One region of the Pseudomonas sp. 05N36 genome, then DNA from elsewhere that is predicted to be linked to it. Evidence: predicted binding sites of a transcription regulator. Region 1 holds the regulator's gene; the other holds the start of a gene.

Region 1 (3,413 bases):
CTGGCCATGAGCACGAGCTTGAGCAGGTTGCTTTCGACTTCGGTGACCAGTTGAGTCACGCGCTTGATCACCTGACCGGTCAGGTCCTGGTAATCCTGAGCCAGCAGAATATCGTTGAGGTTGCCCGAGACGACCTGGCTCTCCTCGACGCTACGCGTCAGGAAACCGTCGACACGCCGGGCCAGTTCGCGGAACTCTTCGGCACCGACTTCGCGGCGCATGAAACGCCCCCAGTCGGCGCTCAAGGCCTGGGCGTCAGTGCTCAGGCCATTGACCAGCGGAGTACTGTTCTCGACCAGATCCATGGTCCGGTTCGCGGCTGCTTCGGTCAGCTTGACCACATAGGACAGGCGCTCAGTGGCATCCGTGATCTGTGAGACTTCCTCGGCTTGCGGCATGTGCGGGTCAATCTGAAAATTGACGATCGCGCTATGCAGCTCGCGAGTGAGCTTGCCCACCTCCTGGTACAGGCCGCGGTCACGGGTCTGATTGAGCTCATGGATCAGTTGCACAGCGTCACCGAACCTGCCCTTTTCAAGGCTTTCGACCAGTTCGTGAGCGTGTTTTTTCAGGGTCGACTCGAAATCGCCCTGTGAAGATTCTCTTTGCTCCATAGCTCCCCCCGTGGCGCAGTGGCTCAGCACATCAACCGATGCGTTCGAATATTTTTTCGATCTTCTCTTTCAACGCCTGGGCCGTGAAGGGTTTGACCACATAGCCGTTTACACCGGCTTGAGCGGCTTCGATGATCTGCTCGCGCTTGGCTTCGGCAGTGACCATCAGCACCGGCAGGTGCTTGAGCTTTTCATCGGCGCGCACATGGCGCAGCAAGTCGATACCGGTCATGCCAGGCATGTTCCAGTCCGTTACCAGAAAGTCGATGCTCCCGCTGTTGAGAACGGGAATGGCGGTAGTACCGTCGTCCGCCTCGACCGTGTTGGTGAACCCAAGGTCACGCAACAGGTTCTTGATGATCCGCCGCATCGTTGAGAAGTCATCAACGATGAGGATTTTCATGTTCTTGTCCAATTCGACCTCCAAGCAGTCTTAAACGCGTTCAGCACCTGAACACGCCATTCAATCAATCAGGCAGAGCACTCGACGACTGTCTGGAGCACAACGGATGAAGACCGGCACAGCGTTACGCCCTGCCTGTTTCGTTCGCAGTGTCCCCACACTGCTGTCAGCGCGCTCGCCACTCCCCCAAACGCCCCCGCAAACGGGCTGCGCACTGGCTGTGTAACTGGCTGACCCGGGATTCACTGACCCCAAGGACCTCACCGATTTCCTTGAGATTCAGCTCTTCGTCGTAGTACAGCGCCAACACCAGTCGCTCACGCTCCGGCAAATTGGCAATCGCGTCCGCCAGTGCAGCCTGGAAGCGTTCATCTTCCAGGTCGCGCGACGGTTCGAGATGAGCACTCGCGCCATCCTCGTGCAGCCCTTCGTGCTCGCCGTCCTGCAAAAGATCGTCGAAGCTGAACAGGCGACTGCCCAAGGTGTCATTCAAAATCCCGTAATAATCGTCGAGACTCAATTGGAGTTCGGCCGCAACCTCGTGATCTTTAGCGTCACGTCCGGTTTTAGCTTCAATTGAGCGAATCGCGTCACTCACCATCCGGGTATTGCGGTGGACCGAGCGTGGTGCCCAGTCCCCCTTGCGGACTTCATCGAGCATCGCACCACGGATGCGGATCCCCGCGTACGTCTCGAAACTCGCACCTTTGCTCGCGTCGTACTTGGTCGACACTTCAAGCAAACCGATCATGCCTGCCTGGATCAGGTCCTCGACCTGAACGCTGGCCGGCAAGCGCGCCAACAGGTGATAGGCAATACGTTTTACCAGTGGCGCGTAACGCTCGATCAGTTCGTACTGCGCGTCACGCGCCGACTTCTTGTACAGGTTGTAACCGCTGGCTGTCATAGAACCGGACCCGCAGTTTGCTGCACCAGACGCTCGACGAAAAACTCCAGGTGCCCACGCGGGTTGGCAGGCAACGGCCAGGTATCGACTTTCTGCGCGATGGCCTTGAACGCCAGTGCACATTTGGAGCGAGGAAACGCTTCATACACGGCGCGCTGCTTCTGCACCGCCTTGCGCACACATTCGTCGTAAGGCACCGCACCGACGTATTGTAAGGCGACGTCGAGGAAGCGATCCGTGACCTTGGTCAACTTGGCGAACAGATTTCGCCCTTCCTGCGGGCTTTGCGCCATGTTGGCCAGCACGCGGAAGCGGTTCATGCCGTAATCGCGGTTGAGCAGCTTGATCAGCGCGTAGGCGTCAGTGATCGAGGTCGGCTCGTCGCACACCACCAGCAATACTTCCTGGGCGGCGCGAACAAAGCTGACGACCGACTCACCAATGCCCGCCGCCGTGTCGATCACCAAGACGTCGAGGTTATCGCCAATGTCGCTGAATGCCTGAATCAGGCCAGCATGCTGGGCCGGGCTCAGATGAACCATGCTCTGGGTACCGGACGCTGCTGGAACAATGCGAATTCCGCCCGGCCCCTGAAGTAATACATCGCGCAGTTCACAGCGGCCTTCGATGACGTCGGCCAGCGTACGCTTGGGCGTGAGCCCCAGCAGGACGTCGACGTTCGCCAGCCCCAGGTCGGCATCCAGCAGCATGACGCGCCGGCCGAGCTCAGCAAGAGCCAGGGACAAGTTCACTGACACATTAGTCTTCCCGACGCCACCTTTGCCGCCGGTCACTGCGATCACCTGTACGGGATGCATGCTGCCCATGTTCGTTCTTTACCTTGTCTTGCTTAGACGCGGACTACATGACTGGCTGCGCGCTCACGTGTGAACAATGCATGGCAGGCCATCGATGTAGATACAAATCTATTCATTATTACCTCAGCCGACACGCTTGGCCGGGCTGTGGTAGAGGTCAGCGAACATATCAGCCATGGCTTCTTCGCTGGGTTCTTCCTGCATCTGCACGCTTACGGCGCGACTGACCAACTGATGCCGGCGCGGTAAATGTAGATCATCCGGGATCCGTGGCCCGTCGGTCAGATAAGCGACAGGTAATTCGTGGCTGATTGCCAGGCTCAACACCTCGCCCAGACTCGCTGTTTCATCCAGTTTAGTCAGAATGCAGCCTGCCAGCCCGCACCGCTTGTAACTGTGATAAGCGGCAGTCAGCACCTGTTTCTGGCTGGTAGTGGCCAGCACCAGATAATTCTTCGACTTGATCCCGCGACCGGCCAGGCTTTCCAGCTGCATGCGCAACGCCGGATCACTGGCCTGCAGACCTGCCGTATCGATCAACACCACACGCTTGCGCAACAGTGGATCAAGTGCTTGCGCCAGGGACTGGCCCGGGTCGACATGAGTCACCGAGACATTGAGGATACGCCCCAGGGTCTTGAGCTGTTCCTGGGCACCAATACGGAAGCTGT
Region 2 (3,413 bases), on a different contig from region 1:
TTGCCGTGACGCTCGATCGGGATCGCGTGCTTCGCCGCATAATCCATCAGCTTCTCGCGCGACAGCAGGTCCCACTCACGCCAAGGGGCAATTACTTTCACGCCTGGCTTGAGTGCATAGGCGCCCAGTTCAAAACGAACCTGGTCGTTGCCCTTGCCGGTCGCGCCGTGGGAAATGGCATCTGCGCCGGTTTCGTTGGCGATTTCGATCAGGCGTTTGGCGATCAACGGACGAGCGATGGAAGTACCCAGCAGGTACTCGCCTTCGTAAACGGTGTTGGCGCGGAACATCGGGAAAACGAAATCACGCACGAATTCTTCGCGCAGATCGTCGATGTAGATTTCTTTTACGCCCATGGCTTGTGCCTTGGCACGGGCCGGCTCGACCTCTTCACCCTGACCCAGGTCAGCGGTAAAGGTCACCACTTCACAGTTATAAGTATCCTGCAGCCACTTGAGGATCACCGAAGTGTCCAGGCCGCCGGAATACGCCAGAACGACCTTGTTTACGTCCGCCATGCCATCACTCCACGGGGTTCTACGGAAAGCCGAGAAGTCTACCGCTGCGAGAGGATAAATTACAGAGGCGCGACAGCTTATGATGACGAAGCGACAGATTATGTCGAGCGGGCGACGATTTCAGCCGGTTCAGGAGGTCGTTGCGGCACTGCTTGCCGAGCTGACTTGCGGCGCCGGTTTATCGGTGGGTGCAACGCGCTCAAGGTGAACGTTGACCCGGCGATTCTTCGCCCGATTGGCGGTGTTGGTGTTGGGGGCCAACGGATAACGCTCGCCGTGAAAACGCATCGTGATTTGCGACTCCTGAATGCCATTGGCCTTGAAGAAGTCCATTACCGCCAGCGCTCTGCGCCGGGACAGGTCACGGTTGGTCAGGCGATTGCCACTGTTATCGGAATGACCGTCGAGTTCGATGTGATTGACCGTCGGGTCGGCCTTCATGAAGTTCAGCATGACCTGCAGCTTGGCCTTGGCCTGCGCGTCCAGATCGATACCACCGCCCGGAAAACCAACCACAGCCTGCTTCACCTGCTCGTAATTCATCGGCAGCAACTTGGCGACACACGCCTGATAATCGGCGTAGGCCTTGCTGAAACTGACCGGCAACAAACGGACTTCCGACACTCCGCCATCGCGCGAATAATGACGAATCAGCGGACTGCGACCGTCCATCAAACCGCCGATAAGGCGTCCAGCCTGGAGTTGCGAGCTGTTGAACAGCACATCACCGCTGCCAACCTTGACCGACCCCAGATTGATATCGCCGCGCCCCGGCTGCCAAGGCGCAGCGGCGGCCAGCAACGTCGCCGAACCGCCGGCGATCATCGGGTTGTAGGCCTTCAGACGAAAGGTGGCCTGTTCGCCTGCGCGCCGCACGAACTCGCCCGAGCCGAAATCGGCAATCGGCTGGCTCAGGCGACATTCGAACTTGTCGCCTTCGACCGTCCACTCGATGCTCTCCAGACGCGTCTGGAAAGTGAGCGCCATGGCAGGAAGGCTGGCAAACACGCTGAGCAAGGCTAAATAACGCTGGCGCACGGGAGGCTCCACTGGCTTCTACAACAAAAAGACCGATACACATGATTACGGCATACCTTTGTCATATCGGTTGCTTGCTGCAAAACTTGATAGCGAGTGCCTGGATGAGTCTTTTCCGGTAGCATTCCCTTGAGTTTGACCCGCCTGGAATCCCCAATGTCCGACCGCCTGACCCTGCTGCGTCCCGACGACTGGCATATTCATCTTCGCGATGGTGCTGTGTTGCCCAATACTGTCGCGGATGTCGCGCGCACCTTTGGTCGCGCCATCATCATGCCTAACCTGGTACCACCGGTGCGTAACGCCGCTGAAGCCGACGCCTATCGCCAGCGCATTCTCGCTGCGCGCCCGGCCGGCAGCCGTTTCGAACCGTTGATGGTGCTTTACCTGACCGACCGGACTACACCCGATGAAATTCGCGAGGCCAAGGCCAGCGGTTTCGTTCACGCCGCCAAGCTGTATCCGGCTGGCGCGACCACCAACTCGGATTCCGGTGTTACCAGCATCGACAAGATCTTCCCTGCGATCGAGGCCATGGCCGAGGTCGGGATGCCCTTGCTGATTCACGGTGAAATCACCCGCGGCGACGTCGATGTCTTCGACCGCGAAAAAATCTTCATCGACGAGCACATGCGTCGGGTCGTGGAGCGCTTCCCAACGCTCAAAGTGGTGTTCGAACACATCACCACCCGCGATGCCGTGCAGTTCGTCAACGAGGCTTCGGCCAACGTTGGCGCAACCATCACCGCTCACCACCTGCTGTATAACCGCAACCACATGCTGGTGGGCGGGATTCGTCCGCACTTCTATTGCCTGCCGATTCTCAAGCGCAATACCCATCAGGTCGCCCTGCTTGACGCCGCTACCAGCGGCAGCGAGAAGTTCTTCCTGGGCACAGACTCGGCCCCGCACGCCCAACACGCCAAAGAAGCCGCGTGTGGCTGTGCCGGTTGCTACACCGCTTATGCCGCGATCGAGATGTACGCCGAAGCCTTTGAACAGCGCAATGCGCTGGACAAGCTCGAAGCCTTCGCCAGCCTCAACGGCCCGCGCTTCTACGGCCTGCCGGCGAACACCGACCGCATTACCCTGGTCCGCGAAGAATGGACCGCCCCAACCAGCCTGCCGTTCGGCGAGCTGACTGTCATCCCGCTGCGCGCCGGTGAAAAACTGCGCTGGCGCCTGCTGGAGGAACACGCGTGAGTGAAGACCATTTCGACGACGAACAGGAAAGTTCAGGCGGAGGTGGTTCACGTCACCCGATGGCAGCCAGGTTCCGTGGATACTTGCCGGTTGTCGTCGACGTTGAAACCGGTGGTTTCAACTGTGCCACTGACGCCTTGCTGGAAATTGCCGCCACGACCATCAGCATGGACGAAAAAGGTTTTGTGTACCCCGATCACACCTATTTCTTCCGTGTAGAACCGTTCGAAGGCGCCAACATCGAAGCCGCGGCGCTGGAGTTCACCGGGATCAAGCTCGATCACCCACTGCGCATGGCCGTGAGTGAAGAAGCGGCACTGACCGACATCTTCCGTGGCATACGCAAGGCGCTGAAAGCCAACGGCTGCAAACGGGCGATCCTGGTCGGCCATAACAGCAGCTTCGACCTGGGCTTCCTCAATGCCGCCGTTACGCGCCTGGACATGAAGCGCAATCCGTTTCACCCGTTCTCCAGCTTCGACACCGCGACACTGGCCGGTCTGGCTTACGGTCAAACGGTCCTGGCCAAAGCGTGCCAGGCTGCCGATATCGACTTCGACGGTCGCGAGGCCCACTCGGCTCGCTACGACACCGAGAAGACTGCCGAGCTGTTCTGCGGCATCGTCAATCGCTGGAAACAAATGGGCGGCTGGG

The links. The regulator FliA, encoded in region 1, starts transcription of late flagellar genes. The targets are predictions, from matches to a motif close to CTAAAGTTTNNNNNNNNNNNGCCGNTAA.
Region 2: AC1DIH_RS24845 (flagellar protein MotY) is a predicted target of FliA. The motif match lies at 1,620-1,647, and genes of this name have one in related genera.

What each region holds. Positions count from the first base shown of each region.
Region 1 is NZ_JBFTNH010000002.1:125,374-128,786, forward strand. Features, by position in the region: gene AC1DIH_RS03645 (protein phosphatase CheZ) at 1-614, opposite strand, end outside; gene AC1DIH_RS03650 (chemotaxis response regulator CheY) at 646-1,017, opposite strand; gene fliA (RNA polymerase sigma factor FliA) at 1,184-1,924, opposite strand; gene fleN (flagellar synthesis regulator FleN) at 1,921-2,751, opposite strand; gene flhF (flagellar biosynthesis protein FlhF) at 2,866-3,413, opposite strand, start outside.
Region 2 is NZ_JBFTNH010000024.1:97,469-100,881, reverse strand. Features, by position in the region: gene AC1DIH_RS24850 (argininosuccinate synthase) at 1-518, opposite strand, end outside; gene AC1DIH_RS24845 (flagellar protein MotY) at 648-1,556, opposite strand; gene pyrC (dihydroorotase) at 1,713-2,759, shown strand; gene rnt (ribonuclease T) at 2,756-3,413, shown strand, end outside.